3 regions of the Desulfocurvibacter africanus subsp. africanus DSM 2603 genome follow, and region 3 is predicted to be linked to each of the others. Evidence: predicted binding sites of a transcription regulator. Region 3 holds the regulator's gene; each other region holds the start of a gene.
The links. The regulator sigma-54, encoded in region 3, starts transcription at its own class of promoters, with help from an activator protein. The targets are predictions, from matches to a motif close to CTGGCACGGNNNNTGCTT.
Positions count from the first base shown of each region.

Region 1: the regulator sigma-54 is predicted to act here: its motif matches at 5,781-5,798, upstream of H585_RS0108240 (NifB/NifX family molybdenum-iron cluster-binding protein).
Region 2: the regulator sigma-54 is predicted to act here: its motif matches at 2,075-2,092, upstream of fliR (flagellar biosynthetic protein FliR).

Region 1 covers NZ_AULZ01000010.1:165,453-176,057, forward strand. The annotation lists gene H585_RS0108210 (cobalt-precorrin-5B (C(1))-methyltransferase) at 1-278, shown strand, start outside; gene H585_RS0108215 (sigma-54 interaction domain-containing protein) at 486-1,856, opposite strand; gene H585_RS0108220 (ATP-binding protein) at 1,983-2,864, opposite strand; gene H585_RS0108225 (nucleotide-binding protein) at 2,861-3,727, opposite strand; gene H585_RS0108230 (DUF5320 domain-containing protein) at 3,917-4,153, opposite strand; gene H585_RS0108235 (sigma-54 interaction domain-containing protein) at 4,329-5,678, shown strand; gene H585_RS0108240 (NifB/NifX family molybdenum-iron cluster-binding protein) at 5,812-6,255, shown strand; gene H585_RS0108245 (NifB/NifX family molybdenum-iron cluster-binding protein) at 6,259-6,618, shown strand; gene H585_RS0108250 (NifB/NifX family molybdenum-iron cluster-binding protein) at 6,744-7,082, shown strand; gene H585_RS0108255 (FmdB family zinc ribbon protein) at 7,294-7,533, shown strand; gene H585_RS0108260 (iron-sulfur cluster assembly scaffold protein) at 7,546-7,977, shown strand; gene H585_RS0108265 (CGGC domain-containing protein) at 7,979-8,344, shown strand; gene H585_RS0108270 (Mrp/NBP35 family ATP-binding protein) at 8,424-9,311, shown strand; gene H585_RS0108275 (PaaI family thioesterase) at 9,461-9,889, shown strand; gene H585_RS0108280 (rubredoxin) at 10,552-10,605, shown strand, end outside.
Region 2 covers NZ_AULZ01000013.1:115,821-126,425, forward strand. The annotation lists gene flhA (flagellar biosynthesis protein FlhA) at 1-149, opposite strand, end outside; gene flhB (flagellar biosynthesis protein FlhB) at 183-1,256, opposite strand; gene fliR (flagellar biosynthetic protein FliR) at 1,273-2,064, opposite strand; gene hgcA (mercury methylation corrinoid protein HgcA) at 2,391-3,569, shown strand; gene H585_RS0110450 (radical SAM/SPASM domain-containing protein) at 3,606-4,943, shown strand; gene hgcB (mercury methylation ferredoxin HgcB) at 5,015-5,305, shown strand; gene rocF (arginase) at 5,351-6,343, opposite strand; gene carB (carbamoyl-phosphate synthase large subunit) at 6,640-9,873, shown strand; gene H585_RS0110470 (hypothetical protein) at 9,974-10,186, shown strand; gene purF (amidophosphoribosyltransferase) at 10,277-10,605, shown strand, end outside.
Region 3 covers NZ_AULZ01000014.1:93,841-104,445, forward strand. The annotation lists gene H585_RS0110980 (DEAD/DEAH box helicase) at 1-1,469, shown strand, start outside; gene H585_RS0110985 (manganese-dependent inorganic pyrophosphatase) at 2,092-3,012, opposite strand; gene H585_RS0110990 (PTS sugar transporter subunit IIC) at 3,127-3,777, opposite strand; gene H585_RS0110995 (PTS sugar transporter subunit IIB) at 3,833-4,300, opposite strand; gene H585_RS0111000 (PTS sugar transporter subunit IIA) at 4,304-4,744, opposite strand; gene rapZ (RNase adapter RapZ) at 5,050-5,934, opposite strand; gene H585_RS0111010 (PTS sugar transporter subunit IIA) at 5,947-6,396, opposite strand; gene hpf (ribosome hibernation-promoting factor, HPF/YfiA family) at 6,401-6,934, opposite strand; gene rpoN (RNA polymerase factor sigma-54) at 6,966-8,408, opposite strand; gene lptB (LPS export ABC transporter ATP-binding protein) at 8,613-9,365, opposite strand; gene H585_RS0111030 (LptA/OstA family protein) at 9,362-9,877, opposite strand; gene lptC (LPS export ABC transporter periplasmic protein LptC) at 9,906-10,493, opposite strand; gene H585_RS0111040 (KdsC family phosphatase) at 10,494-10,605, opposite strand, start outside.

The sequences.
Region 1 (10,605 bases), on a different contig from region 3:
CCACGGACATGCGCCAACTGGCCGACCTGTGTGCGACGCTGGGCGCTTCGGCCGTCAGCGTGGACTCCGTGGCCAAGGCCAACACGGCCATGCACGCCCTGGACATCCTGCGGCCCGAACCCGCCCTGCCCGTCATCCTACAGGAGTTGTGTCGTCTGGCGGCGCACCACGCGCGAAGCTTCGCCGGGACCGATATGGAAGTCCGGCATGTACTGTTCTCGCTGGAAGGCGAGTTGCTGGCGCAATGGCCGAACCGGATAGAGGCTAGAGCCTATTGAACACTGCTTGGAGTTTTTGCGAACGGCTGATGTAAGGGGTATTCCGGGTAAGTTTCGATGCCGAAGAGCTTATGCCCCCGGATCGGCTATTTCCTGAGACCTTATGCTTTCCTGCCTTGCTCGCTTCCCGTGCTCTGGTCTTCAGACAGAATTCTTCAGGCCGTTGGTAACACGCGTTAGATCGAATCGCACTTCATCCAGCCCTCGTCAGATGCCGTACTTGCGCATGCGCCGCCATAGCGTGGTGCGGTTGATACCCAGTTGCGCGGCGGTCTGGAGAATGGACCAGTCATTTTCGGACAGGGCCTGGAGCAACAGGTCCCGCTCGCGCTCCAGCAAGCTGCCGCCCTGGGCACGCTCGACTTCGGGCAAGCGCTGAGCCGCTTGGCCCGGACAAGTCGGATGGCCCGGATGGGACATTGGAGCGGTCGGAGCCGGATGGACCGCCATCTGGGGCGGAAAATGGGCGGGCGTGAGCGTGGTGCCGTCGCTCAGGATCACGGCGTGCTCCATGAGATGCTTGAGTTCGCGCACGTTGCCGGGAAAGGAGTAGGCGGACAGCAGCCGCTTGGCGGATTCGTCCAGGTGTGTGGCCCGCTTGGCGTAGCGCTCGGCCGCGCGGGCCAGGAACAGCTCGGCCAGGGGCACGATGTCCGCGCTTCGCTCGCGCAGGGGCGGGATGTGCAACTCCACTACCCGCAGCCGATAGTAAAGGTCGGAGCGGAAGAGGCCCTCGGTCGTGCGTCGAGCCAGATCCAGGTTGCTGGCGGCCACCACGCGCACGTTGACCGAAACCGGCTTGGTGGCGCCCAGGGGATAGAAACGGCGCTCTTCCAGAGCCTGCAGAAGCTTGGCCTGCAGGTCGGACGGCAAATCGCCGATCTCGTCCAGGAAGATGGTCCCGCCCTGGGCCAGTTCGAACATGCCAGGCTTGTCGGCGCGGGCATCGGTGAACGCGCCCTTCTTGTAGCCGAACAGCTCGGATTCCAGGAGCTTGTCGGGCAGGGCCGCGCAGTTGACGCCCACGAATGGTCCGACGCGCCGGCGGCTCAGGTCGTGCAGCGCCTTGGCCAGCAAGCCCTTGCCCGTGCCGGTTTCGCCCGTGAGCAGCACCGAGGCGTCCGTTGGCGCGACCATGCGCAGGATGTCCAGGAGCTGCAGCATGAGCGGATGGCGGAATACCAGGCGACGCAGAGGATCGTCAGCCGGCGTGTCCGTGCCGGCCTGATCCGCCAGAACCTCGCGAAAGCACAGCACACCCATGGTCCGCTCGCCGCTGCCCGTGAAGGGCGCGGCGGAGATTTCCAAGGCCACGCGGCGGTTGTCGCGGGTCAGGAAATGCACCTGACGCCTGGAAACCCTGTCGCCGGAGACCAAGGCCTGCTGCAGCGGGCAGCGTGCATTGCAAAACTCGGTATGGAAAATCTCCGAACATTTGCAGCCTAAGGCTTCCTTGCGGGTGAAACCGGTGATGCGTTCGGCTTCCCGGTTGAAGAGCAACACGTTCCAGCCTTCGTCCACGACGAAGAAGCCGAAGCCCAAGGCATCGAAGACGCCGGTGGATTCCGTCAGGCGCATGGGCTGCTCCTCATTGCAGGATGCGAACAACAATTACCCCGGCAGCCGGGGAATGATTTCCCCGGCCCCGTAGGATTTCGCTTACCATGACTTGGCCTAAACGCCAGCATTGCCTTTTCGTAGCGACTATAAATGCACCAGAGCGGTCTTTTCCAACGTTTCGCGCATCAGATCCCAGATAGCCTCGAAGCGGGGCTTCTGACTCCGCGGGTCAAACTCGACCACACTTTGGCCGGCAAGCTGGGCCTTGGTAAACACCGGGTCATAGGGGATCTCACCTACCAGGGGCAGGCCGCATTCGGAGCAGAAGTCCCTTATCTCCCGTAAGCGATCACTGCTCAGGTCGGCCTTGTTGACCAGCACGAGGCAGGGAATTCGGAAATGGCGAGCCAGTTCATGCACCCGCCGCAGGTCGTGCAGGGCCGAAACCGTGGGTTCGGCCACGAGCAGGGCCAGGTCCGCGCCGGTCAGGGAGGCGATGACCGGGCAACCGATGCCCGGCGAGCCGTCCACAAGCACGTGCGCGCAGCCCTCCTGCACGGCCAGCTCGTTGGCCCGGCGGCGCACCGTGGTCACCAGCCGGCCCGAGTTTTCGGCCCCTGGCTTGAGCATGGCGTGGACCATGGCGCCGAAGCGCGTGCGGGACTCGTACAACCATCCGCAGTGGCGCGGTTCCATCTTGATGGCCCCCACCGGGCAGATGAAGGCGCACAGCCCGCACCCCTCGCAATGCTCAGCCAGGATGCGCGGCTCCATCGTTATGGCCTCGAAGCGGCATCTGGACTGGCAGAGCAGGCACTGCGTGCATTCGTCCGCCTCGATGCGCGCCAATTCGCCGCTTATGAAGTCCTGGGTGAAAATGGCTTGCGGCTTGGCGATCAGGTGCAGGTCCGCCGCGTCCACATCGCAGTCGGCCAGGATCTTGGAAGGCATGACCGTGGCCAGCCCCAATACGATGCTGGTCTTGCCCGTGCCGCCCTTGCCGCTCAGTACGACGATCTGACTCATGCCGTGACCTCCTCGGGCAGCAGGCGGCACAGGGATTTCCACAGCCGCGTGTAGGACTCGCCCATGTCCGGCAGAACGTCCACCAACAGATGTCCGTCGGCGCAAGCCACGGCCGCTTCCCGGCTGTATGGCAGGCTGGCCAGCAGCGGGATGGATTCCTGTTCCAGATAGCGCTCCACCCGTTCGTCGCCCATGCCGGCCCGGTTGAGGACCACGCCAAACGGCAGGCCCAGTTCGCGCACCAGGGCCACGGCCAAAGTCAGGTCGTGCAATCCGAAGGCTGTCGGTTCCGTCACCAGCAGCGCCACGTCCGCGCCCTGCAGGGAAGCCACTGCCGGACAAGCCGTACCCGGAGGGCAGTCCCAGATTTGCAGGTCCTCGACCTCTGCCTCGCGCTTTACTGCACGGATGAGCGGCGTGGCCATGGCCTCGCCAACGCGCATGAGGCCTCCCAGCAGACGCACACCGCGCGCCTTGCCGGATCGCACCACGCCGACCTCGCGTTCGGCCCAATCGACGGCCCCGGCCGGGCAGGCCTCGGCGCACAGTTCGCAGCCGTGGCACAGTTCCGGGAAGACCATGACTTCCCCGGCCATCCAGATGAGCGCCTTGAAGCGGCACAGCTCGATGCAGCGCCTGCATTCGGAGCCCAGGCAAGCCTTGTGGTCGATACGCGGCACGGGTTGCGTGATCCGCTGCTCCCGTTCCCAACTCGGAGCCAGGAAGATGTGGCTGTTGGGCTCCTCCACGTCGCAATCAACCAAGGCCGGCGCAAGGCCTTGGCGGGCAAGTATTACGGCTAGATTCACGGCCACGGTTGTCTTGCCCGTGCCGCCCTTGCCGCTGGCTATGGCGAGCTTCATGATTTCCTTTCCATTGAGGCTGCTTGCACTAGGCTCGGCAGAAGCCCTGTCTCCGGGCTTGCCAGAGGCGACCGCACCCCTAAGCTAGTGCATTTCATCGGCGGACCCGACCTAGTATGTAGTCGCCCACCCTCCGGCGTCCCGGCCCGTGGCTCGGACCGGGACTGATGGAGGAGCGGGTCGAGAGGCCTATTTCTCGCTCTGAGCCAGTTTGGACTTGAGCGCGGCGATCTCTGCTTCAAGGGCGGCAATGCGTTCGCCTTGAACGTCGCCGGCATCCTGCGCAAAGACGCCCTGACGGCCCAAGCCGCGACCGCGTCCCGCCATTTGCCCTCCGCCCGCGCCGGCCATGCAGCGACCGAGTCCACGTCCAGTGCGGGGTCCATTGCCGAGAGGTCCAGTTCCGTTGAAGCCAGGCATACGCATATCCTCCTTGCGCGTGTTTTGCTTCGATCTTACATAAAGCGTACCATGCTAAATTTACCATAATAGCAATAAGTTACGAACGGCACTCAGCTTGTCGTAATAAAAGCGGCTAAATTTGCGCTGTACAGCAAAGAGGTGTATCCTGTCAGAAACCTCAGCCAGGAAATGCACAGCCATGAACGAACGTAAACCCATACGCAGCTTTCCCGCGGACATCCCCTGCGAGGCCATCATGGACAGCGTGGCCGACGGCGTGTTCACCGTGGATTTGAACTGGGTCATCACCTCCTTTAACCGGGCGGCCGCGGAGATCACCGGCGTCCCGGCCGAGCAGGCCATCGGGCGCACCTGCCGCGAGGTCTTCCATTCAAGCATCTGCGACGGAGCCTGCGCCATTGGCGCCTGTCTGGCCGAGGATCGCACGGTGAGCAACAGATCCATCTCCATCATCCGCACCGATGGCGTGCGCCTGCCTGTGTCCATCAGCGCCGCGCCCCTGCGCGACGGGCGGGGCCGGGTCATCGGCGGTGTGGAGACCTTTCGCGATCTCTCGGAACTGCAGCTCATGCGCAAGGAGTTGCAAGGCCTGCACAGCCTGGAGGACATCCGCACGCGCAGCCGAGCCATCATCCGCATCCTGGACATCCTGCCACAGATCGCCGAGAGCCTTTCCACGGTGCTCGTGCTGGGTGAGTCGGGCACGGGCAAGGAGCTGCTGGCCAGGGCTATCCACAACCTGAGCCCGCGCAAGACCAAACCCTTCGTGGCCGTGAACTGCGGGGCGCTGCCCGAAAATCTCCTGGAATCCGAACTGTTCGGCTACAAGGCCGGAGCCTTCACCGATGCCCGCCGCGACAAGCCGGGCCGCTTCGGGCTGGCCCAGGGCGGGACCATCTTTCTGGACGAGATCGGCGACCTTCCCCTGGCCTTGCAGGTCAAGATCCTGCGCGTGCTGCAGGAGCGCAGCTTCGAGCCGCTGGGCGCGGTGCGCAGCGAGCCCGCCGACGTGCGCGTGGTGGCAGCCACCAACCGTGACTTGGCGGCCATGGTCGAGCGGGGCGAATTCCGCCAGGACCTCTACTACCGGCTCAACGTGGTCCAACTCCGCCTGCCGCCCCTGCGCGAACGTCCCGAGGACATTCCCCTGCTGGCCGCCCATTTCGTGGACAAGCGAAACGCCCTCATGGGCAAGGACATCCAGGGCGTGTCCGAGGACGTCATGGGCCTGCTCGCACGTTACGCCTTCCCCGGCAACGTGCGAGAGCTGGAAAACATCATCGAGTACGCCTTCATCCTTTGCTCCGGCGGCTTCATCCAGATGGAGCACCTGCCCGAATACCTGCAGCCCGCCGACCTGGGCGCGGCCCACGAGCACACAAATCCAAGGACCATGGAGGACATCCGCCACCAGGCCGTTATCGAGGCCCTGGCCCGCCACAAAGGCCGCAAGCGGCCCGCCGCCCGCGAACTGGGCATCAGCAAGGACACCCTGCGCCGCATCCTCCAGCGCGCCGGATCCGGCTAAAAATGATGCGATATAATCTATTGCGGCTCGTTTTAAGCCGCAATGCAGCATTCCACAGACCCACCCGTCTCTTATTCTACTGAGATTACATAGCTATTTTATATGGCACTCTCCATGCTAACCGGCTTTACGTATGACCGGAGCAGCATTTGATCACGCGGGGCCGACCGTACTCTGCCTCGCCTGCCACCAGGGCCGCCTAGCCACCCTGCTTGAGACAGCCACGGAGCTGCGCTTCTACAGCCTGGAGCGCGACCAGGCCGTGCTGCGCGAGGTCCGCGCCTGCTCGGGCGTTTCAGTGCGCCAGCTGGCCGAGCTGCTCGCGGTCCGTGGCGCTTCGGCGCTGATCTGCGGAGCGCTCACGGGCTGCTGCCGCATGACGCTGGAGCACCAAGGCATCACTGTCCTGCCCTGGATCGCCGGGAGCGTGGAGCAGGTGCTCGGGGCCCATACCCAAGGCAGGCTGGACACGCTGGTCATGCCGGGCTGTCCCGGCCCAACAGCGCGGAAATGCCCGCAAGGACGCAGCGCGCCCGGCAGAGGTCGCTGCCGGCAACGATTTCAACAGGAGAAGTGAACCATGAAGATCGCCGTCAGTACACAAGGCAACAGCCTGGACAGTCCGCTGGATCCGCGCTTCGGCCGGGCCTCGGGCTTCGTGATCGTGGATTCCGACACGCAGGAGCACACTTACGTGCCCAACGAGCAGAACATGAACCTGCCCCAGGGCGCGGGCATCCAGGCGGCCCAGTGCGTGGCCAATGCGGGCGCCAAGGCTGTCATCACCGGCCACGTGGGTCCCAAGGCCTATGTGGCCCTGGACCGGGGCAAAATTGCCGTCTACCTGCGCGACGGCGGCACGGCTCGGGAAGCCCTGGAGGCCTTCAAGGCCGGCAGCCTGGCCCAGGCCGGCGGGCCGGACAAGGACGGACACTGGTAAACTCGAGCTGCGGGCAAGCAGACCTCGCGGGCAGGCCGTAAATCCCCCCTATCCCGGACACCCGGGGTCAGCATGCTCGTGGTCCGGCGCACTTTGGACACATGGAATCGCAATATGGAGGAAGCATGAAGATCGCCATTCCCATCGCGGGCGGAACACTGTGCCAGCACTTCGGGCACTGCGAGCAGTTCGCCCTGCTTGATGTCGACGAGGCCGGCGGCCGCGTGGGCGCCATGAGCCTGCACATCCCGCCACCCCACGAGCCGGGCGTGTTGCCCAAATGGTTGGCCGAGCTGGGCGTGGGCCTGGTCATCGCCGGCGGCATGGGCCAGCGCGCCCAGGCCATTTTCTCCGAGCATGGGGTCAAGGTCGTGGTCGGCGCCCAGGGCGGCACGCCCCAGGAGATCGCCAAGGCCTATCTCGGAGGTATGCTGACGACCGGACCCAACGCCTGTGACCACTAGGCGAGCTTTGCAAGCACCGTTCGCTGACCCCGCGTAGGCCGGAAAACGGATGAGATGAACTCGGGGAACCGGCATCCCCTGAGTGGGTGAGATGTGGAGAGGAGCGGCTCGCTCTGGCGGAGCGACGCCCCTCTCCACAATCTTTAGGAATGCAGACCCCGAACGCCTGAACACGACTGAACGGTCACTGACCGGCGCAGGAGACACGACCATGCCGCTGTTCGATTTCCATTGCGGCCGTTGCGGCCATGTTTTCGAGGATATCGCCAAGGCCGACGACATGCCGGCCTGTCCCAAATGCGGCAACGCGGCGAACAGGCAACTTGCCGCGCCTTCGTCGCTCACGGGCAAGGCACGCTCGGCGCTGCCCGGTCCGACCGGCCATGGCTGCTGCGGCTCCCGCCCCAGTGAAGCCGGCTGCGTGCCGGGCTCATGTTGCGGCAAGGCCTGAGCAGGAGAAAATATGGAGCATGATCTGGAACTGCTGGCCTTAGACATCCAGGAGAAGATCAATGCGGAGGCGCAGGCCAAATACGGCAAGGCCGGCTTCGAGCGTTGGTTGAAAAGCGAGCGCCTGGGCCGCATGGAGGACGCGAGTTGTTGCGGCAAGCTCAAGGGCTCTTGCGGTGACACCATCGAGGTCTACCTGAAGATCGAGGGCGAGCGCATCGTGGAGGCCTCGGGCTGGTCCGACGGATGCGGTTCGAGCCAAATCTGCGCCGGACTCGCCGCCGAACTGGCCCTTGGCTCGACCCTGGATCAGGCCGCGGCCGTGGAGGCAGATACGATCCTGGAACGGCTTCCCGGCTTTCCCGCCGACGAGAGCCACTGTGCGAAACTGGCGACCGGGGCGTTGCACGAAGCAATCCACGCGTACCTCACCAAGGACGGATGACATGGAAAAGATCCTCATTATCGGCTGCAAGAAGGCCATGGACGACGTATGCATCGGCTGTTCGCGTTGCCTGGTGGGATTTAACCGTCGCGAGGGCGTTTTCGGGATGTATCAGAGCGCCGAGGCGGAGGTCATGGGCCTGCTCAACTGCGGAGACTGCCCTGGAGCGACCATCGTCACCCGGCTGGCCCAGGTCAAGCTGTGGAACGCTCCGCTTGGCGAAAAGCCCACGGCCATTCATGTGGGGCCGTGCATTACCGACCATTGCCCATACAAGGAGACTCTCCTGGCCAAGATCAAAGCCAAGGCGGGCATTCCGGTCATCGAAGGCACGCACCCTTACCTGCCCAAGGACATTTTCGCCTGACAGGAACAAGAATCATTATATTTTAACTGTTCCATGCAGTCGCGGGTTTGTCCGTGCACATGCATGAAAGAGGATACATATGAATAATGAGTGCAGCAGCTGCGGAGAGAGCGGGAATTGCACCTCTCAAAAAGAGGGCAAGGATTGCGGAAAGAAGGCGCAAAGCCCAGAGGATCTCCAACTGTCCGAAAACCTCGGCCGGATCACGAACAAGATCGTGGTCATGTCCGGCAAGGGCGGCGTAGGCAAGTCCACTGTGGCCGTGAACATTGCCCTTGCCTTGGCCCTGGCCGGCAAAAAAGTCGGCCTGCTGGACGTGGACGTGCACGGCCCCAGCGTTCCCCGGCTTCTGAGCCTTTCCGACCAGCAGGCTCATATCGAAAAGGACTATATCGAGCCCATTCCTTGGAGCAAGAACCTGTGGGTCATGTCCCTCGGTTTCCTTATGCCCAACCGGGATGAGGCGGTCATCTGGCGCGGCCCGGTGAAGACAGGCCTCATCCGCCAATTCCTGCAGAACGTGGCCTGGGGCGAGCTGGATTTCCTGATCGTTGACTGCCCTCCAGGCACGGGTGACGAACCGCTCACGATCATGCAGCTCCTGGGCACGGAAGCCAAATCGGTCATCGTCACCACCCCGCAGATGCTGGCCATCGACGATGTGCGCCGGTCCATCACCTTCTGCAAACGCACCGGCAGCCAGATTCTAGGTGTTGTGGAAAATATGAGCGGTTTCGTCTGCCCCGAGTGCGGCAAGCGTCACGAGATTTTCAAGTCCGGCGCCGGCGAGCGGATGGCCCAGGAAATGAGCGTGCCGTTCCTCGGCCGCATTCCGGTGGACCCGGAACTGGCCCGCGCCGGCGACGAGGGCTTCGCCTACGTCAAGGTCTACCCAGACAGCGAGACATCCAGGGTCATGCGCGAGATCGTCCAGCCCATGCTCGAGCTGCAAGCCGTGACAGCCTAGATGCCCTGTTGGCCTCAAGGGGTGCTGGTTGAGTCAGTCACAACCATTCACCCCTGGGCCAATATGGCATTTATGAGTAATCTTTATTGAAATGATAAGCGGCTTGGCAATCCAAGCAGGTTCTCAAGTCGCAAGCGGGGAAATCCTCTTTGACCAACGAAGAAGCTGCAACTGTAAGTGCCCGCAATGGTCACGGCGGGTGTCTGTTGTGTGGAACCCACAATCCTAGGTCCATGAATCTGTCCTTTCTGGCGACAGAAGATGGCGAAGTTAGAACACAATTCCAGACGCATACTGAACTCCAAGGATATGACGGCATCCTTCATGGTGGCATCATCGCCTCGTTACTGGACTCGGCCATGACACACTGCCTTTTTCATGCTGAAGTGCAAGCGGTTACTGGGGATCTTCACGTACGTTTTGTGCAGTCGGTTCCCTGTGACGTCTCTTTGGAAATACGCGCTTGGATACTGACTTCTTATCCGCCGCTATATCGCCTCAGAGCTGAAATCACGCTGGAGAAGCGGCTCATGGCCTGGGCCGAGGCCAAATTCATGCAGCGGAGGGTCTCAAGCTGACTTCGGCCAGCCCGACCGCCGTGCCTGCCATGTTCCTCAGCAACCCATCGCACAGGCGCGGCGGCGGCCTCATCACGCTTCGGTTCGTGAAGAGGTTTTGTTGGTGGCTATAAACCGCTGGGCGCTCGAGCATGGTGTGCGCTTTGAGTTTACTCCGCCAAGGCAAGCTTCTAATAAAGTTACATTCTTTAAGTTACATATCCCTCTCGCGTTCCCTTTCAAGAGGAACTCCCAAAACCTCGTAAGCCTTTTGCCACCCTTCCCGACCGAAGCGCCTAGCATTGGGCTGTGGTCGGACTACTTGGATTCAAATGGCTAAGCATCTGCTCGATATCAGGTCGATATCAGGCTGGTTCCAACCATCGCCCTGGATAGCCAATCGACCGGCAATATGCCGAGTCCCGTTAAATCCTAAAGGCTTCATATCGGCTTGCCCAAAGGGTCCTGCCTCCAGATTTGCGTTTGGTGCATGTTCCCCTGCGGAATGCTTGACGCTTGCCGGCTGCAAAAACTGGGAGCTTCTCGCGTTAGGCGCCGTGATGCGCCAGCTTAAAATCTTGTTGACTATTTAGGCGGATTTTGCTCTTAAAATAAGAATCAAAATTAATTAAGAATGTATATCAAAATCATTCCGAAACAAGAACGCCAAGGAGTAGAAACAGATGAGTAAATGGAAATGCCCATGCGGGTATGTGTACGACCCGGAAGAAGGGGAC
Region 2 (10,605 bases), on a different contig from region 3:
AGCATGAGGTCGATGAACAGGGTGGGCAGCGGCACGAGCATGACGAAAAGGATCGTCACCACGCCCGCGGCGAGCATGATGTCGCCCTGACGTGCGAAGCGCTCGTAGTTCAAGCTGAGTGTGCTGCTCTTTGCCGCTTTGCTAGCCATATCTTTGACACCGCGTCCTGCTTGCCCGGGCCTTTAGCCGGCTCGTTTCTTCCTGAATTTGTGCAGCCTGGCCAAGATGGTGGCTACGGCCTTGTACAGATCCTCGGGGATGATGTCCCCAACCTCGACCTGATCATACAAAGCCCGTGCCAGGGGTTTGTTTTCGCGGATGGGCACGCCCGCCTCCCGCGCCATTTCCCTGATGCGCTTGGCCATGTGATCGGCGCCCTTGGCCACCACGAGCGGCGCGGGAGCCTTGGAGAGATCGTAGCTCAGAGCCACGGCGAAGTGCGTGGGGTTGGTCACCACCACATCCGCCTTGGGCACGTTATGGAGCATGCGGCTCATGGACATGGCCATCATCTTTTGCTTCTGTCTCTGCCGTATTTTCGGGTCGCCCTCGGCCTGCTTGCGCTCGTCCTTGACCTCGTCCTTGGTCATCTTGAGCTTTTCCTCGTAGTCCCAGCGCGTATAGACCGTATCGATCACGGCCACGGTGATCATGGGGATAAGCGAGTAGAGGACCATCTTGTAGCTGACCGTTAGCATGTATACGGCAATGCCTTCGGTGGTCTGGCTGAACAGCGGCAGCAGGTTGTTCATCTCATGGCGCAGCAGGATGATCGGGCCGATGGCCACGGCCGCCGCGCCAAGAATGCTTCGCGCCAGGCGCACGAAGGCGTCCACGTTGAATATGAGCCGCTTGATGCCGCCGACGATGTTGACGAATTTTTCCATTTTAGGCTTGAAGACCTTGGTGGTCCACAACTGGCCGACTTGTATTCGGTTGATCACGAAGGCGGCCAGGGCCAGGCTGAACAACACAGGCAGGAGCATTTTGGCCAGATGCACGGCCAGATCCACGAACAGGATATACAAGCCCTCGGTGGTCAGCTCCAGGTTGCCCCAATTCGAAAGAAAGCTGGCGAAGAGGCTCTTCATCTCGTCGCCGATGAAGCCGATGAGCAGACGCAGAACGAGCAGCCCGACCAGGATCACGGCCAGCTTGGAAAGCTCCTGGCTGCGGGGGACGTTGCCTTCGTCGCGGGACTTTTTACGTCGCTTTGCTGTGGCTGATTCTGTTTTACTGGGATCACTTTGGGGCATGGCCGCTTCCCGGACTTCAGCGCGCTAAGGGCGCGCCGAGCATGAAGATGGAGTGGAACATGGCGTCCATGTTGATGATGAACTGACCCACATAACGGGCCATGATCGTGAACATCAACCCCAGGAAAAGGAAGCCGGTGATGATCTTGAGCGGGAAACCGAAGGACAGGATGCTCATTTGCGGCGCGGCGCGGCCCACCAGGGCGATGGCCAGGTCCACCAGGAACACGGCCACCATGACCGGCGCGGCTATCTTGATGCCTAAAACAAAAATTTGACTGGACATGCCGAGCACTTCACGGGCCAGGGCCGGGCTCAGGTACAGGCCGCCAGGAGGAATGCGCTGGAAGGATTCGGCCAAGGCGCGCAGCAGCAACAGGTGCCCATCCAGGATCAGGAAGGTCATGAAGGTGACCATGTACATGAAGTGGCCGGTGATGGATTCGTTCGTGCCCGTCATAGGGTCGGCCACGTTGACCATGGAGAAGCCCATCTGGAAGCCGATGAGGCTGCCGCCGGTCTGCACTGCGGCGAAAAGAACGTTGACCACTATGCCCATGACGAGGCCCAGGGTGATCTCGCCGATGAGCATGACGACGATAGTCCATATATTTGCCGGGAATTGCTGCCCGGGAAAGCTCAAAGCCGGCCACACGGCGATGGTCAGGATCAGGCACAGGGCAGCCTTGAGCGGAGTCGGGGTCACCTTGCCGCCATAGAAGGGCATGATGAACAGCACGAGACTGATGCGCATCAGGGTAAGCAGGAAGCTGAGAAAGTCGGCCGGATTGAAGTTGAAGAGATTCATGGCGCGCTGCGAGCAAAAAACAAGCCAGCATGACAGTCGGATTAAGGCCACGCGGATCGGTAAGCTATGTGATGTGCAGAATGCCACGCATTCGCCATCGCTAATTGATCTTTCCTGTGAACGTGACGCCGCGCAAACTCGTGCCGGACGGTTCGACCTTGATAAGATGCCTTCACAAGCGGATAGAGAGGCATTATCGTGCCCTTGAGCCTTCCCCCAAGCTATGCCCTTTGGAGACCCGCATGTTGTTCAAGAAGCCTTCAGCCTCGCATGGGCAGGATGCCTGCTGAGAGGCCCAGCCCAGGCCGGGGTCGGCGACCCCGGCAATCAAGCGTCCCGACACGCTGTCCGCGGCCGACAGCGTCCCTTGTTGCGGTCCGGCGCCTCAGCCCGTTGCGGGCGAGATCCGCGAGTCGATCCACTCTCCTGAGATGTCACCTATCGGTTTTGCGGGAGATCGACCCGGCTACCGCCAGGAGCGCTTTGTCCTGGGCTGGCACGCGACCTCTTTGGGACCCGTGCCGCAAGTGGCCACCCATTTGTCCGCCGCCGACCGCCTGGGGGGCGTGGGCGTGCGCTGGGGCATCGGCCGGGGGCGCTACCGTGTGATCCCGGGCCTCTACGCCGTGGGCTCTCCCGGCGCGCAGAGTCCGGTCATCGTCACGGCCAATTATAAGCTGACTTTTGACGCCCTGCGCAAGGAATTGTCCGGCTTGGGCGCTTGGCTGCTCGTGCTGGATACCAAGGGCGTCAACGTCTGGTGCGCGGCGGGCAAGAAAATCTTCAGCGCCGAGGAGATCGTGCGCCGCGTGCGCGCCTGCGGTCTGGAACGGCTGGTCGCCCACCGCACCCTGGTGCTGCCCCAGCTGGCAGCGCCGGGCGTGGCCGCGCGGGAAGTGCGGCGAGGCTGCGGCTTCAAGGCCGTGTTCGGCCCCGTGTGCGCCAGCGACCTAAAAGCTTTCATAGCGGCGGATATGCAAGCCTCCCCGGAGATGCGCAGGGTTTCCTTCGGCCTGTGGGACCGACTCGCCGTCGCACCCGTGGAGATCCATAACGCGCGCCGCAAGGCCCTGTACGCGGCCCTGATTCTGCTCGTTCTGGCAGGCCTTGGACCCGGCGTCTGGTCCCTGGGGCGCATGCTCGACCGCTGGCCGGCGGCCTTCGGCTCCTTGGTCCTGGGCTTTTTCGGCGGAGCCTTCATCATGCCGGCGCTGCTGCCCTGGCTGCCTTTCCGCGCCTTCGCCCTCAAGGGCGGCCTGGCCGGACTGGCCATGGGAACGCTTGCGGCGGCCTTGTTCGCGGGCGGCCTCGGCTGGCTGGATGGCTTGGCCATGATCCTGGCCGCGACAGTCGTGGGCTCCTGGTACGGGCTCAACTACACCGGATCGAGCACCTTCACTTCGCCATCGGGCGTGGAACGCGAATTGCGCCGCTACATGCCGGCGCAAGCCGTATTGACGCTGGCGGCCCTGATCGCCTGGCTCGTGTCGCCCTTCGCGGCATGACGCGGCAAACATATGATTTATGGATATTTGGAGCATATGACCCAAGCATTTCCGGATCACGAGGCAGTTGCGCCGGCTTTCCGCCGCCTCCCGTCAAAGTTCTTCGTCGAGTGCACCACGCGCTGCAACCTGCGCTGCGCCATGTGCGTCAAGCAGACCAAAGGCTGCGAGATCATCGAAGCCGACATGCCATTGGCCATGTTCGAGCGTTTGCTTCCGGCCATGGCCCAAGCCGATGCGCTGGTGCTCAACGGCGTCGGTGAATCCCTGCTGCACCCGGAGCTTCCCCGCATGGTGGCGCTGGCTCGGCAAGCCATGCCGCAAAGCGGCTGGATCGGCTTCCAGTCAAACGGCCTGCTGCTCACGCGCGAGCGCGCCCAGGCCTTGCTGCTCGCCGGACTGGACAGGCTCTGCCTTTCCGTGGACTCCTGCTCGCCCGAAACCTTGCGCCAAGTGCGTGCAGGCGCTGAACTGAAAGGGCTGGAGCGGGCTCTGGCCGTACTGCGCGAGGCCCAAGCCGCCACGCGGCCGGAGGGGAGCAGACGTTTCGAGGCCGGAGTGGAGGTCGTCGTGAGCGACGAAACCCTGGACGGCCTGCCGGAGTTGATCGAGTGGGTCGCGGATCGCGGGGCGTCCTTCGTGTTGGCCAGCCAGTTGCTTCCGTATGACCGTAGCGCCGCCAAGGGTTCATTGTTCGGCGCGAGCCCGGACGCGTGCCTGGATTTCTTCGCGCCGTGGCGATCCAAGGCGATCGAGCAGGGCCTGGATCTGTCGCGCTTCCTGGCCGCCTATTTTACTTTCCTGCGCAGCGAGCAGGACGTGCGCCTCATCCGCTTCGTGGAGGCCATGGCCGCCGAAGCAGAGCGCAAAGGCATTCCGCTACACCTGCCCAATCTCGTGATCGAGGACCTTGGCAAGCTCGACCGCGTGCGCGAAACATTCGCCCGGGCCGAACAGGCCGCGGTCCGGCGCGGCCTGCGCCTGACCTTGCCCGCGGTCTCGCCCAGGCTGGACCGGCGTTGCGACTTCATGGAGGACGGCGGCGTGTTCATCACGGCCTCGGGCGACGTCACGCCATGCTACTTCCTGTGGCACGGCTACTCCTGTTTCCTGGACGGCGCGCTGAAGCGCGTGCGGCCCAAGATATTCGGCAACGTGCGCGAGCGCGAATTGCAGGACATCTGGAATGGGCGGGAGTTTCAGGCCTTCCGGCGCGAGGTGCTTGAATACGCCTATCCGCACTGCGGCAGTTGCACCGCCGCGCCCTGCGCCGACATCCTGGGCGAGCAGGCCTTCGAGTACGACTGCCATGGCGTGGAAGTGCCCTGCGGCCACTGTCCCTGGTGCTCCGGGGGCTTCCATTGTCTGTCCTGATGACCGCCCGACGACTGCCTGATGCCGCATAATGACCGCATGACGGCCCAGGAGAGGAGAGAAGAGGAGCGATGCAGGAATTACGTTATCTGAGCGGCGTGGCCAGCCTGGAGCTGAACCGTGACAAATGCGCAGGCTGCGGCATGTGCACCGTGGTCTGTCCGCATCGCGTGTTCGAATTCCGCGAGGGCAAGGCCGAGGCCGTGGATCGCGACGCATGCATGGAGTGCGGCGCCTGCGCCCTGAATTGCCCGACCGGCGCCATCCGCGTCAGCCCCGGCGTCGGCTGCGCCCAGGCCATCATCAAGGGCTGGCTCACGGGCGGGCCGCCGAACTGCGATTGCGGGTCGGACTGCTGCTAAGCCGCAGCCGAAACGGTCAGGTATTTCTTTGAGGCTCGCTACAGCTCATCTGCCGGGCTCGGCATTGTTCCGGCCGTTGCGCTCCTGTCCTGGGCGATTGGAGGCCAAGTATTTCTTCTCATAGTCCGTGTACTTGACCCCGAGCATGGCCATGGCCAGTTCCACGCACAGCTCGGCCGTGCCGTTGGCCTTGTCGAGCAGCGGATTGACCTCGATGATGTCGAAGCCGATGAGCTCCACGCCCGCTCCGATGGAGCGCATGATGAAGGATATCTCGCGGTGGGTCAGGCCGCCGCGCGTGGTGATGCCCGTGCCCGGCGCCACGCGCTTGTCCATGACGTCGGCGTCGAAGCTCACGTACACGCCGTTGGTGCCGCGGCTGACGACGTCCACGGCCTCCTGCATGACCCTGGCCAGGCCCCGGTTCTCGATGTCGAAGGTCGTGAACATACGGATGCCCATGCGTGTCAGGAATTTGCGCTCCTCGGGATCGATGTCCTTGGCGCCCACGATGCACACGTCCTCGGGCCGCACCTTGGGTGCGAAACCCAGGCAGTTCACCAACTCCGGCATGCCGTGACCAAGCGAGATGGCCAGGGGCATGCCGTGCACGTTGCCGCTGGGGCTCGTTTCGGGCGTATTGGCGTCGGGATGCGCATCGATCCAGATGAGGCCGATGCGGCCGCGAGCCTTGGCCGCTCCTGCCACGGAGCCGATGGCCGTGGAGTGATCGCCGCCCAGCACTATGGGCATATGCCCGTCCTCTATGGCCTTGGCCGTGAAGCGGGCCAGGGTTTCGGACGTGCGGATGATCTCGCGCAGCTTGGCCTGCTCGCGCTCGGCCGGAGACAGCGGGTCCAGGGAAAAGTTGCGCAGCACGTCGATGTCGCCGGCGTCGCGGTAGTCTATGCCCGCATAGCGCAAGGCTTCGAAAATGCCTGCGTAGCGCAGAGCAGTAGGGCCCATGTCAACGCCGAGCTTGCTGACTCCCAGATCCAGGGGCACGCCGATGACTTGCACGGATTTGTGATTGAGCATGGGGTGTCCTTACACGCCGTTCATGACGGATTCGGGTCGGACCGGCGGTGCAGCCGGAAAGGTTCGGAATCTGGAAACGTCGCTGATGTGCTCCAAGCCGCCCCGAAATGCAAGCCGGCGAGAAATGCCCGGCCGCGGCGATTGCCGAGCGCGAGGTTGTGCGTTATATTCCCGCGCTTCCAAGCCACGGCGACGCCAGACGCTTCGGCCGCGAAAGCGCCTTGCGCCGGGCGGATCGATCAGGTAAATCCCCTGCGTTCCCGCCTAGCGCCAACCTCTCACGACCAGCGAACGCCATGCCAAAACGCACCGATCTGAAAAAAATCATGCTCATCGGCTCCGGCCCCATCGTCATCGGACAAGGCTGCGAGTTCGACTATTCCGGCACCCAGGCCGTCAAGGCCCTCAAAGAAGAGGGCTACGAGGTCGTGCTGGTCAACTCCAACCCGGCCACCATCATGACCGATCCGGAGTTGGCCGATCGCACCTACATCGAGCCGATCACGCCCGAAGTAGTGGCCAAGATCATCGAAAAAGAGCGTCCCGACGCGCTGCTGCCCACACTGGGCGGCCAGACCGGCTTGAACACGGCCTTGGCCGTGGCCGAGTCCGGCGTATTGGACCAGTTCGGCGTGGAGCTCATCGGCGCCAGCCAGGTAGCCATCCGCAAGGCCGAGAGTCGCCAGGAGTTCCGCGAGGCCATGGCGCGCATCGGCCTCAAGGTCCCGGAGAGCGGCATCGCCCGCAATATGGACGATGTGCGCGAGTGGGGCCAGAAGATAGCCTTCCCCATCATCGTTCGCCCGGCCTTCACTCTGGGCGGCACGGGCGGCGGCGTGGCCTACAACATGGAAGACCTGGAAGCCATCGCGGGCCGCGGCCTGGACGCCAGCGTCAAAAGCGAGGTCATGCTGGAGCAGTCCGTGCTCGGCTGGAAGGAGTACGAGCTGGAGGTCATGTGCGATACCGCCGGCAACGGCGTGATCATCTGCTCCATCGAGAACCTTGACCCCATGGGCGTGCACACGGGTGATTCCATCACCGTGGCCCCGGCCCAGACGCTGACCGACGACGAATACCAGAAGATGCGCGACGCGGCCCTGGCCATCATGCGCGAGATCGGCGTGTCCACGGGCGGCTCCAACGTACAGTTCGCCGTGAACCCGGCCGACGGCGATTTGGTCATCATCGAGATGAACCCGCGCGTGAGCCGTTCCTCGGCCCTGGCCTCCAAGGCGACCGGATTCCCCATCGCCAAGATCGCGGCCAAGCTCGCCGTGGGCTACACTCTGGACGAGATTCCCAACGATATCACGCGCGAGACCATGGCTTCCTTCGAGCCGACCATCGACTACTGCGTGGTCAAGATCCCGCGTTTCACCTTCGAGAAGTTTCCCGGCGCCGAGGACTACCTGACCACGGCCATGAAGAGCGTGGGCGAGACCATGGCCATCGGCCGCACCTTCAAGGAGGCACTGCAGAAAGGCATGCGCTCCCTGGAAACGGGCCTGTCCGGCCTGGGCAGCGAATTCGGCCCGCCCGAGTGCGACCTCGACACCCTGGCCGCGTCCCTACGCAAGCCCAACTCCAAGCGGCTGCTATCCGTGCGTCAGGCCATGCGTTGCGGCTTGTCCAACGAGGACATTTTCGACCTGACGGCCATCGACCCCTGGTTCCTGCGCCAGATCCGCGAGATCGTGGACGCCGAGGAGGAACTCAGGGAGTTCGGCCTGCACGAGTCCATTTCCCCCGACAACGCCAAGCTGCCGGCCACACTGGGGAAGGCCAAGACCCTGGGCTTCTCCGACCCGCAGCTGGCGGCCCTGTGGAAGCGCACACCCAAGGACGTGCGCGACCTGCGCAAGGCCCTTGGCGTCAAGCCGACGTACTATCTCGTGGACACCTGCGCCGCCGAGTTCGAGGCCTACACTCCCTACTATTATTCGACTTATGAAAAGGGCAGCGAGATGCAGCCCGGCAACAAGCGCAAGGTGGTCATCCTAGGCGGCGGCCCCAACCGCATCGGCCAGGGCATCGAGTTCGACTACTGCTGCTGCCACTGCTCCTTCGCCCTCAAGGAGCTTGGAGTTGAGTCCATCATGGTCAACTCCAACCCCGAGACGGTCTCCACGGACTACGACACCTCCACGCGCCTCTACTTCGAGCCGCTGACCCTGGAGGACGTGCTCAACATCATCGACCTGGAGCAGCCTGAGGGCGTGGTCGTGCAGTTCGGCGGGCAGACTCCGCTGAACCTGGCCGTGCCGCTTCTGCGCAACGGCGTGAAGATTCTGGGCACCAGCCCGGATTCCATCGACCGCGCCGAGGATCGCGAGCGCTTTCAGGCCCTGCTCAACAAGCTGGATCTCAAACAGCCGCCCAACGCCACGGCCTTCAGCGAGGGCGAGGCTCTGATCAAGGCCCAAAAGATCGGCTACCCCGTGGTCGTGCGGCCGTCCTATGTGCTCGGCGGCCGGGCCATGGCCATCATCTACTCGCCCGAGGAGTTGTCGGCCTACTTCAAGAAGGAAGTCCTGGTCGCGCCCGAGCATCCCATCCTGGTGGACCAGTTCCTGGAGAACGCCATCGAGGTGGACGTGGACGCCCTGTCCGACGGCACGGATACCTACGTGGCCGGTATCATGGAGCACATCGAGGAGGCCGGCATCCACTCCGGCGACTCGGCCTGCGTCATTCCGCCGCACACGATCAGCAAGGAACTGCAGGCCGAGATCGAGCGCCAGACCATCGCCCTGGCCCAGGAGCTGGGCGTGGTGGGCCTTATGAACATCCAGTTCGCCATCAAGGACGACGTGGTCTTCATCCTGGAGGTCAACCCGCGCGCCTCGCGCACCGCGCCCTTCGTGTCCAAGGCCACGGGCGTGCCGCTGCCCAGGTTGGCCACGCAGATCATGCTCGGTGCGAGCCTCAAGGAGCTTGACCCCTGGTCCATGCGCAAGGGCGGCTACGTGTCGGTCAAGGAGAGCGTATTTCCCTTCGGCCGTTTCCCCAATGTGGACGTCCTGCTCGGACCCGAGATGCGCTCCACCGGCGAAGTCATGGGCATCGACAGGAGTTTCGGCCTGGCCTTCGCCAAGAGCCAGTTCGCCGCCGGACAGAAGCTGCCCACGAACGGCGCGGTGTTCATCTCGGTCAACGACCGGGACAAGGAGGCCATCGTGCCCGCGGCCACGACCTTCCGCGACATGGGCTTCAAGGTCCTGGCCACCGCGGGCACGGCCAAGGTCCTGCGCGAATACGGCATCCAGGCCGAGACCGTGCTCAAGGTCTATGAGGGCCGTCCGAACATCGTGGATCTCATCAAGAACAAGCAGGTCCAACTGGTCATCAATACGGCCTCGGGCAAGAAGACCGTGCAGGATTCCAAGGAACTGCGCCAGGCCACGCTCCTGTACGGCATTCCGTACACCACGACCATCTCCGGCGCGGCCGCCGTGGCCCAGGCGGTGCAGGAGTTGCGCAAGAGCGAGCTTGGCGTGCGTAGCCTGCAGGAGTATTACCAAGCGTAGCCGCTGTTCATCGCAAAAGGTAAAATGCCTTCGGCGGCCGGGGGAGCGAGCGCTCCCTCGGCCCCATGTGATTTTATAGAATACGGAGGGCAGGGAGCACATGTTCCTGCTAAAGATCACCGGAGCCCTGCTCCTCCTGTACATCGCCGTATCGGTCCTTATGTATGCGGCGGACTACTTCGCCGGCCGGCGCAGCCTGGAAGGCATAAGGATCGAGATTCGTCGGAAGTTACGGCGGGCGATGTGGGTATATCTCGGACTGACGGCCATTGCGTTTATCTGGAATCTGCTCATGCGCGAGGGGCGAAGCTAGAGTCGAGTCTGCCCGCCTGACTCCGCTGGCAGTTTTGTTTGTTTTAAACAGGGCGAGTTTCCTGCTCATGAAGCAGCGCAGGGATTTTCAATGAAGCGTGAATACTGCGGACTCTTCGGCATCTACGGCCACACCGAGGCCGCGCGCATGGCTTATTTCGGCCTTTACGCCATGCAGCACAGAGGCCAGGAATCCGCCGGCATCGTGACCTGGGACGGGACTCTCATCCGCGAGCAGAAGGGCATGGGCCTGGTGGCCGACGTGTTCAACGAGCGCCATCTGGGCAAGGAGCTCAAGGGCAACATCGCCGTTGGTCATGTGCGCTACTCCACCACGGGCGCGTCGCTTTTACGCAACGCACAGCCGTTCCTTGTGCGCTTCGGCAACCGCCATGTGGCCATAGCGCACAACGGCAACCT
Region 3 (10,605 bases):
TCAAAGAAATGACTCTGGAAATGCTCCCGCCCCTCCTCCGAGAGGCCTTGTCCCGTGCAGGCTGGACCAGTCTGATGCCTGTTCAAGCAAAGTCCATGCCCATAATAATGGGCGGCCACGATCTCATGGTTCAATCCAGGACCGGCAGCGGTAAGACCGGGGCCTTCGTGCTGCCCATCTTGGAACGCATTGATCCGAATTTGGCCGCTACCCAGGCCCTTGTGCTCGTACCCACGCGTGAACTGGCCCGCCAAGTGGCCCACGAGGCCGAGGTACTGGTAGGAGACCGCGCCAGAGTCGTGGCCGTCTATGGGGGAGTAAGCTTCGGCAAGCAGGTCGAAGGCTTCAAGGCCGGAGCGCACATCGTGGTCGGCACGCCCGGCCGCATCCTGGACCACCTGCTGCGCCACAACTTCAATCTGCAGGAGTTGCGAGCGCTTATCTTTGACGAGGCCGACCGCATGCTGTCCATCGGCTTCTATCCCGACATGAAGCAGGTGCAGCGGTACATGCCCAAACGGCGCGTCAACACCTTCATGTTCTCGGCCACCTACCCAGCCTTCGTCATGCGTTTGGCAGGCGAGTTCATGCACAAGCCGCAGATGCTGTCCCTATCGAGCAAGCAGGTACATGTGGCAGAGGTGCAGCACGTCATTTACGAGGTGCCGCGCATGGGCCGCGAGCGGTGCCTCATGCGCATCATCGAGGTGGAGAACCCAACCTCGGCCTTCATCTTCTGCAATACCAAAGCCCAGGTGGAATACGTATCAACGGTGCTGGCCAATTTCGGCTACGACGCCGACGGCCTCACCGGCGACCTGTCTCAAAGCAAACGTGAGAGCATCTTGGACCGCGTACGCGCGGGCTCCCTGCGGCTGCTCGTCTCCACGGATGTGGCCGCGCGTGGCATCGACATTCCCGACTTGTCGCACGTCATCATGTACGAGCCGCCCGAGGACCCCGAGTCCTACATTCACCGAGCCGGACGCACCGGTAGGGCTGGAGCCAGCGGCGAGGTCATTACCCTGGTCGACGTCATCCAGAAGCTTGAGATGCAACGTCTGGCAAAGCGCTTCACAATCGACCTCGTGACACGTCCCTTGCCCACGGATGAAACCGTGCGATCCGTGGCCTCGGAGCGCGTGACCGCGCTTCTGGAGTCCACTCTACGCGCTCGGCCGCCTCTAAAACAGGAACGCATGATGCGCTTCATGCCCCTGGCACAGGAATTGGGCAAAAACGAAGAGGAACTGGCCATCATCGCCATGCTCCTGGACGACTATTATCAGCAGACTCTACACTCTCCGCCCGAACTGCCGGTTATCCGCCAATCCGCGCCTCGCACGGAGCCGGTAACGGGTCACGAGCCAGCCTCCGCGCATGAAGGCGAAGAACGCAAGAAGCGCCGCCGTCCTCGCAATAGGCACAAAAAGAGCTCAGGAACAGACAACAGGGGAAGTGACGCCTAACCCTTGCGCCCCACATTGATCTGAGGAGGGTCCCCCCTCCTCAGGCTGCTGATGTAGTATGGCTTGGCCGGCCAACGACCTGCACTCGCTTGCCTTCACCTGTGCCCCCGCAAGAAATGCATAATGTGCCTTTCCCGCCTAGACGGCGGAAATGCTCACAAGTCAGCAACACTAGCACTGCTAGGCGTTGCTGACAGGGGCTGTCTATGATCCAAAGGGGAATTCAAGCCAGAACGGTTAGCAATTAGCCAGAGAAACACACAGTCATTAAACCGTCTCCTCTTGCATAATCAGAGGACCCTTGTTCAAAGCGATTGCTCGTGTCTTTGTTAAGAGCCTCTCTTGTCGGATCTGATTTCCTTGGATGCTAGAGCAATTTGCGTTTGAACTGAGAGAGGGCGCTGCCCTCTCTCAGACTCTCTCCCGGCAGGGAGCGGCGCTCCCTGCACCCCCATTTTTCATTTTATTTGCAAGGTGCTGTATTGCCATACGGCAAGCTAATCACGCCTACATCATTTTGTAAGACGCGCGATTGGGGGCCGCCTAAGAATGGCCTTGCAGAGACGCAAAAAGCCCGACCTGGAAATCCAGGTCGGGCTTTGTAGATTCAGGAGGATTCAGCTTACTTGCCGAAAGCCTTCTCGAAGGGGGGCACGACCTGCTTCTTACGGCTCATGACGCCCTTGAGCCAAACGGAGTCGCCGTTGGCCTTGACGCCGAAGGCCTTCTCGACCACGGAGGCATCCTTGGTCGCGATAAGCATCTCGGAGCCTTCCTTCATGATGTCGGTGAGCAGCAGGAACACGCTGTGGCGGCCTTCGCCCTGCATCTTCTTGATCTCGGCGAGCAGGCCAGCCTTGACGGGCTCGAGGATGGACAGATCGACAACTTCCAGCTGGCCGATGCCGATCTTGTTGCCGGACATGTCGAAGTCCTTGTAGTCGCGGTGCACCAGATCCTTCATGGAGGCGCCCTCGACGGCGGACTTGACCTTGAACATTTCCATGCCCAGGGCCATGACGTCCGTCACGCCGGCGATCTTGGCCAGGGCCTCGACAGCCTTCTTGTCATCATCGGTGCAGGTCACGGACTTGAACATGACCGTGTCGCTCAGGATGGCGCAGAGCATGCCGCCGGCGATGCCCTTGGGAATCTCGATCTTGTAGAAGTCGTACATGCCCTTGATGACGGTGCAGGTGCAGCCGGCGGGCCAAACCCACATGGTCAGGGGGTTGGAGGTGGTGATGTCGCCCAGCTTGTGGTGGTCGACAATGGCCAGCAGCTCGCCCTTGGCCAGATTTTCCACGGTCTGGGCGATGTCGGAATGGTCGACCAGCATGATCTGCTTGCCGGTGGCATCGTCGATCAGCTCGGGAGCCTTGAGCCCGAACTTGTCCGCAACGAACTTGGACTCGGGGGTGAGAGCGCCCTGAGCGGCGGCAACGGCCTGAATGCCGCGCTTGGTCATCAGGTCGGCAAGAGCAATGGCGGAAACGATGGAGTCGGTGTCCGGATTCTTGTGTCCAACAACATAGGCAGCCATGGTAGGTTCCTCCTATATGGAATTGCGAAATTGCAGCCAAGAGAGGCTTGTGCCAAATAGCACAAACATACTGCGCTGCCAAGACATTTCCACATCCAGTCTATGGAAAACTCATTATGTACCAAGATTTGCAAGATAAGCCGCAAACGCTGTAGCTGCCGCAGCCACGGCCAGCAGAATGTACCCAGGCCGGAAACGAATGGAAAGCAAACCGCCCAGACTGGCACCGAACCAGACATGCCACCATTTTACCGGCAGCAGGACAACATACCGCTGCAGGAACGGCAAGACTAATCCGGCGATCCACACGAGCGTAATGGAGCTGACGAGGAAGAAAAGCCAATTAATGATGGCCATTCGAACGAAGCCCTTGCGCACGAGCCCCCCGGGAGAGAACGCGTCCATTCCGCCACGGGAAGAACGCAGCAGCTCGTTGTAGCTCTTGTTCTGCCGTTCACGTTCCATGGCCTCGATGCGCGTGCCAAGCCAGGCCAGGGGCAGACAGGCGATGATGGCCAGCACTGCTAAAGGTGGAGCAGTGAAATGATAGACTTCTACGAGAGTCAACGCCGCCAGGGTCGATGCGGCCATTTGCGGGGGAATGAAAGTGCCCGCAGGTATGAGATCCATCCAGAACAGCTCGAAGAACAGGCTGATGGAAATCGCTGTGGCCAGGTCACCGAAAAGCAGGCCCCACACGAGGCCGATAGCCAGCGGCCGCTCGAGGAGGCCTATGTTGAGCTGGAAACGGAAGAGGGAAAACAGGACAAAAAAAAACCGACAAGGGGCAACAGCGCCTGCAAGGGCATCTGGCCCAAGGTCACGAAAAGATCCTCACCTGGACGGAATCGTTGGGCACGCAACGGAAGTCCAGCTTGACACCCTTACGGCTGAAGAATTCGATGCAGGACTGATCTTCATCGCCAAGTGCGACGTGCGCACAGATCTGTCTCTTTCCAGGACTGTAATGGAGATTGCCGATGTTCAACCCTTCGAAGGCGAAGCCCTGCTCGTATGCCCGCCTGGCGTCGGGACAAGACGAAAAAAGGACAAGGGCATTGGACCGATCACCAGTGCTGAAACGGGCCACCAAATCGGTCACGGCATTGATTTTTGTAAAAACGACTTTTACATCGTTGGGAATGGCCAAAGACATGATCTCCTGGCGCAAGGCATCGGTGGCCAGTTCGTCATTGGCAATAATAAGCAGCGCCGCCCCGGTATAGGGCAGCCATGTCTCGATGATCTGGCCATGGATCAAGCGGTTGTCGATGCGCACCCAGAGCATGGCTTATCCGTCTGCGATCTTCTGCCGCAGCACCTCGCCGGCCACGACAATACCCTGCACACCGGCTTTTTTGGCTTCACGGGCCAGATCCGCCGGCGGCAGATGCCTGCTGCCGAATACCTTGAGCAGCATGGGCAGGTTCACGCCGGTGATGACCTCGATATGCGCCGTGCCAAGCAAGGACAAACTCAAGTTGGTGGGCGTCCCGCCGAACATGTCCGTCAGGATAAGGGCGCCATTGCCGGTATCGGTGTCCTGAATGGCGGCCTTGATGGTCCGGACAGTTTCTTCCACATTGGAAGTCACATCCACGGGGATGGACCGGCAGCCACCCTGCTGACCCAGGATGAGTTGAGCCGCTGCCAGCAGACGTTCGCCATAGTCCGTGTGCGTGACGATGATGACGCCCGTGATCTTGGGCTGGTCCTTGCGTATAACTTTCATCGCGTTCTGATTATCGCCTCGCCTTTCCCCTGTCCACAGGCAATTAGAGCATTTTGCTTTTGAAAATGCTCTGCAAGCCATGCGTCGGCATGGCTTGCCGCCGCGTAGGCGCAATTCACTTGCGCCGTCAACGCCGGAGCGGGCGTCTTAACAGACTGTTGAAAAAGTCCGTCCTGGACTTTTTCAACTCCGTAATAGTGGAGCAAAGCTCCACTATTACGGGCGATTGCTTCGCAACCAGCGGGCCTTCCTGGCCCGCACAGCCCTTTTTCCAACGGGCTGTCAAAAGCAATCTGCCCTAAAAATCAGCCCTTCTCGATATGCCGATGCTCAAGACTGACGGCGTAGCCCTGTTCCTTAAGGTTCCTGAACAGCATCTCGGCGGCGGCGACAGATCGATGCCGCCCCCCGGTGCAGCCGAGACCGATGGTCACCCTGAAGCGGCCCTCGCGAGCATAGAGCGGCAAAAGAAATAAAACAAACTCCATGAGCTTGTTCGCAAAAAGCTTTCCGCTTTCGTCCTGAAATACATAATCGGCGACAATCTGGTCCTTGCCCGTAAGTGGACGCAGCAGAAGATCGAAATACGGATTGGGCAGAAAACGCAAGTCGAAGAGGAGGTCGGCTTCCTTGGGCGGGCCGTACTTGAAGCCGAAGGAGATTATGTGCACGCGCAGGCCGGAGGTTTGCTCCTCCAGATAACTCCATTTCTCCTGCAACACGCGCCGGAGGTCGTGCACCGAATAATGCGTGGTATCGAGCACTAAGTCGGCCTCGGCACGCACAGGTTCCAGCAGGTTCCGCTCCAACTCAAGGGCCTGTTGCAGGCCGAGTTGCTCGGACTCGAGCGGATGGGGCCGCCGGGTGGTGGCGTAGCGGCGCATGAGCTCCGGCAGTTCAGCCTCGATGAAGATGACCTGCAGGGAGATGTCATACTGAGCCAAATCTTGCCGGGCCTGACCCCATTGACGAAGGAAATCCTGCTGACGGATATCCATGCCCAAGGCCAGCCCCTTGCCGGGCAACACCTCCTGCCCCTCATACAGGCTAACCAGCTTGGGCAGCATGGATGCAGGCAGGCCGTCCACGCAGAAAAAACCCAAATCTTCAAACACATTCAAGGCAGTGCTCTTCCCTGCTCCGGACAGCCCGGTCAGAACGAGCACGGGAATAGGCGAAGGCCTAGGCATGGAGCGCCTCGATCAAAGTGTTTTCAGCAAGGTGTACAGCTCGTCGCGCCCCTCGGCCTCAAGGAAGGAACGCCGGAATCCCTCGTCCTTGAGCAGTTTGGAGATGTGCGCCAAAATGCGCAGATGCATACCCGCGGCCTGTTCCGGAGCCAGCACCAGGAAGAAAATGGTGCATGTCTTGCCATCCAGGGATTCGAAACGCACCCCTTGGCGGCTACGGCCGACCACGAGAATGATCCTGTCGAGTCCCACGAGCTTGCCGTGAGGAATAGCCACGCCATCGCCGATGCCAGTCGTGCCCAACTGCTCGCGCTCCAGCAGGACCTGCAACGCATTGGCCAGGTCCAGATCTGGGAATTCGCTTTTGAGAGGCTCGACAAGTTCAGTCAACGCCTCCGACTTGGCTACCGCAGCCAAGTCCGGAAGAACGAGATTCTTGTGCAGGTAATCCGCAATCAGCATGTGCTCATATCCCCGGATCGATGAGGCCGTAGTTGCCGTCCTTGCGCTGATAAATGACATTGACGCGCTCGGTCTCGGCATTGTGGAAGACCAGGAACTCATACCCCAGGCTCTCCAGCTGCATGGCCGCCTCGTCCACATCCATGGGCTTGGGGATATAGCTGTCTGTCTGGATGATGGTGCGCTCCTTGCGGTCACCGGCCTGCGCATAACTGAACACGTCCAGGCGAACCGAAGTCTGTCCGGGCTTTTTGCGCAGGGATTTCTTGTCGCCGCTCTTTTTGACTTGCGCCACGAGCTTATCCAAGACCATGTCGATGGTGGCGTACATGTCCTGTGATTCCTCATTGGCGGACAGATGCAGACTATCGCCGGAAAGAACCACTTCGGCCATGTGCCGATGCTTCTCGACACTCATATTGACCTGCAGCTCGGCACTGTTGATCCCATGCTTGGAGAGCTTGCCAAACCGGGTTCGCGCGTAGTTCTTGAGGTGCTCGGAAGGCTCGAAGTTCTTGAACGTGAAATGGATGTTCATACCTGCTCCTTTTGCGCGGGGTTGGCAGAAATCAGAAGATTTGCTTGCGCTTGGAAGAGGATTCGATGCCCAAGGCCGAGCGGTACTTGGCCACGGTCCTGCGGGCAATATTCACCTGGAGTTTTTCCTTGAGAATCTCGGCTATGCGCTCGTCGCTGAGAGGCCTCTTGGAGCTTTCGTCGGATATGAGCTGCTTGATGAGCGCCTTGACGCTCTCCGAGCCTACTTGGCTGCCGTCATCAAGGTCCAGGGCGCTATTGAAGAAAAATTTCAGCTCGAAAACGCCATGAGGCGTGGCGACATACTTGTTGGTCGTAATGCGGCTGACCGTGGACTCGTGCATGCTGATATCGTCGGCTACATCCTTGAGGATAAGGGGCTTCAGATGGGTGACCCCCTCCTCGAAGAAGTCGCGCTGAAAGCGCAGAATGCTGTCGAGGACCTTGTAGAGCGTACGCTGGCGTTGGTAAAGGCTCTTCATGAGCCAGACTGCCGAGCGCATCTTCTCTTGCATGTATTCCTTATCCGAGGAATTGCAACCCTGCAGGCTGTCCATATACATGGAGTTGAGCTGCAGCTTGGGCATGCCCTCCTCATTGAGCATGATTACGAATTCATCGTTGAATTTGTATACGTAGGCGTCCGGGCTGACATAGTACGGCTCGGTGGAGGAGTAGCTGGCTCCCGGCAAGGGCTCCAGGGTCTGCAGAACCTCAAGGTACTCCTTGAGCTGATCGAGAGTGATCTTGAATTTGCGAGCCAGAGGTTTGTAGCGCCGTTTTTCCAGGTCTTCCAGATGCTCGGAAACCAATGCCCGCAGTATGGGGTCATTGTGTTCATAGACATCGAGTTGCACCAGCAGGCACTCCTGAGGGGTCCTGGCTGCGACGCCCACGGGATCGAAACGCTGGATGCGCCGCAGGATCACCTCGACCTCTTCCGGCGTGGTGTGCGCCATGGCCGCGATTTCCTCGGCCGTGGACTGCAAGTAACCCGCCGGGCTCAGGCAACCGATAATGATCTCGCTGACTTGCTTCTGCTTTTCGCTGAAATCGGAAAGCCGCACCTGCCAGAACAGGTGCCCTTCCAAGGACGGCTTTGAGGAAAGGCGAGCCTCGAAACTGACGCCATCCTCGGGAACTTCGGACTCGCGCATCTGCATCTGCTTGCCCGAGCTGGAAAACTCACCGAGGTAATCTTCCCAGTCCGCATTGCGGGTCAGTTCACGCGTCAGAATCTCATCGCGATCCTTGGAAATTTCCTGAACAGGCTCATGGACCTCAAGGGCCTGGATCTCATTACCAAGATCACTGGCCTGTCCCTCTTCGAGCAGCGGGTTCTCCATGAGTTCCTGCTGCACGGTATCGAGCAGCTCGAGCCGGGAAAGCTGAAGCAGCTTGATCGCCTGCTGCAGTTGGGGAGTCATGACCAACTGCTGCGAAAGTTTGAGTTGTTGTCGTAGTTCTAAGCCCATAATCTCCCAATGGCGTTCACGAAGGATTCGTTGCCGCGACGGCAGTGCAGTGACGCCTTCCCGTATAAATAAAGCGGCCTGAAGGGCTTCGGGGAAAGCGTATCCACAGTTTCATCAGGCAGCCGTGGGTGTATTCATGCCATACTTGATGTGTGTATGCAACCATTGCGCCAGAACGCGAGAAGCATTGTGGGACAAGGATTCTTAGATATCTCTTCCCTGCAGACGAAAGCCTTGGCCCAGGTAGACCTGCTGTGCCTTCGGATCGGAGACTATCTGCTCTGGGGAGCCCTCCAGGATTATGCTGCCTTGGTAGGCCAGGTAGGCTCGATCGCAAATAGACAGGGTTTCACGTACGTTGTGATCGGAAATGAGCACGCCGATGCATTTTTCCTTGAGTCCTTTAATGATATCCTGGATATCCAGCACGGCCAAGGGATCCACGCCGGCAAAGGGCTCGTCAAGGAAGACGAAACGGGGACGGCGGATAAGGGCGCGGGCGATTTCGAGCCGACGGCGCTCGCCGCCGGAAAGGCTCGAAGCCTTCTGGCCCGAAAGGCGCGTGATGCCCAGTTCATCCAATAGCTCCTCGGCCCTGACGGCCCGCTCACGGCGGGAGAGCCCCGTATGCTCCAGGATGATGTCCATATTCTGCCGCACGGTGAGCTTTTTGAATACGGAACTCTCCTGGGGCAGATAGCTGATGCCCAACCGCGCCCGTTCGTGCAGCGGCAGCATGGTAATTTCGCGCTGGTCAAGGAATACCGTGCCGTCATTCGGCTTCACGACGCCCGCCAGCATATAAAAGGTGGTCGTCTTGCCGGCGCCGTTGGGTCCCAGGATGCCCACCACTTCTCCCTGAGTGATGTCCAGGTTCACATTGGAAACAACGTCGCGCTTTCCATAACGCTTCTTGAGGCCCGCAGCCCGCAATTGAGAGAACTCGTTCTGGCTCATTTCTTCTTCTCGGCCCCCTTCTCGGGGGTAACGAAGATCATCTCCACGGGGCGTTTGGTGTTGCCAATGACCTCGCTACGGTTCTCATTGATATAGATCCGTATTTCCTTGCCTTGAAGGGTATTCTCACCTTCCTTGAGGACAGGATCGCCCTCCAGGATAATCATGCTCTTATCCGCCAGGTAGGTGGCCTTGCGGCATTTGCCCTCGCTCTGGCCTCGGCGCATGCGCACGTTGCCCAAGGCGATAATCCTGTTGATGCGCGAAGCGCCCTCGGTTGTGGCGAAGGCCATATCCGGTCCGCTGGCGCCGCTCTTGCCATCACCGTTCGGACGCAGGTCGATTTCGATACGATCGGCCCACAATTCCATATCCTGCCGAACGACATGCACCTTGCCCTCAAATACGGCCCGGTTGCCTTCTTGGGAATAAGTCAGACGATCCGCTGTCACCTTGGTGGGGACAAGGTTCTCCTCAGCGGCCTGGGCAGTGATGGGCAGTATCCACGCCATGGCGCAAATTAGGAATACGATAAGATGGCTAGGGTGCATTAGCTTTCAAGGGGTCAGTAAAAATCTTGTCAGTACCGGATTCGACAACCACTCCGCCCTCCGCGACAAAGACGCGCGCATTCAAGTCAAAATGCATGACCGGCGCCATGAGCGTGACCCCTTCCTGCTTAACGACCGCTCCGCCGCTAGCGGTCAACAAACCCTGGCCATCATACATTATCTCCTTGGCCGTAAGCGAGGCTTTTTCATATACGGCCGTAACCTCAGGCCAGAAATGAACCTCGCTGCTTTCCTGATGCACGGAGCCTTGAGGGGCCCGGACATGCAGCAATTTGTCACTTGGCTGCGTGAAGTAGTCTATGTTGGGAGTCTGGACGAGCACGAGTCCTTTCTCCTGATCATAGCTCGCGCTTTCGGCTCGCAAACGCCAGATGAGCTTACCCTCGTTTCCATGGGTTAGTTCAATTCCCTTGGCGGCCATGTCGATTTCGACATCAGTGACGAAGCCGCTGAGATCGGGCATGAGCCCGGCTCGCTCGGTAAGCTTCACCAGCGCGAAGCCGATTACGGCGAGCAGGGACAACACCAGAAAGAACACGGCCAGACGCCTGAGCACCTAGCCGCTCCAGTGCCGATAGGCTTGCTCGTATGTGCCCTGGGCCTTGAGAATCATCACGACGGCTTCGCGCACTGCCCCGTGGCCTCCGTGCGCCGAGGCGACCCAGGCT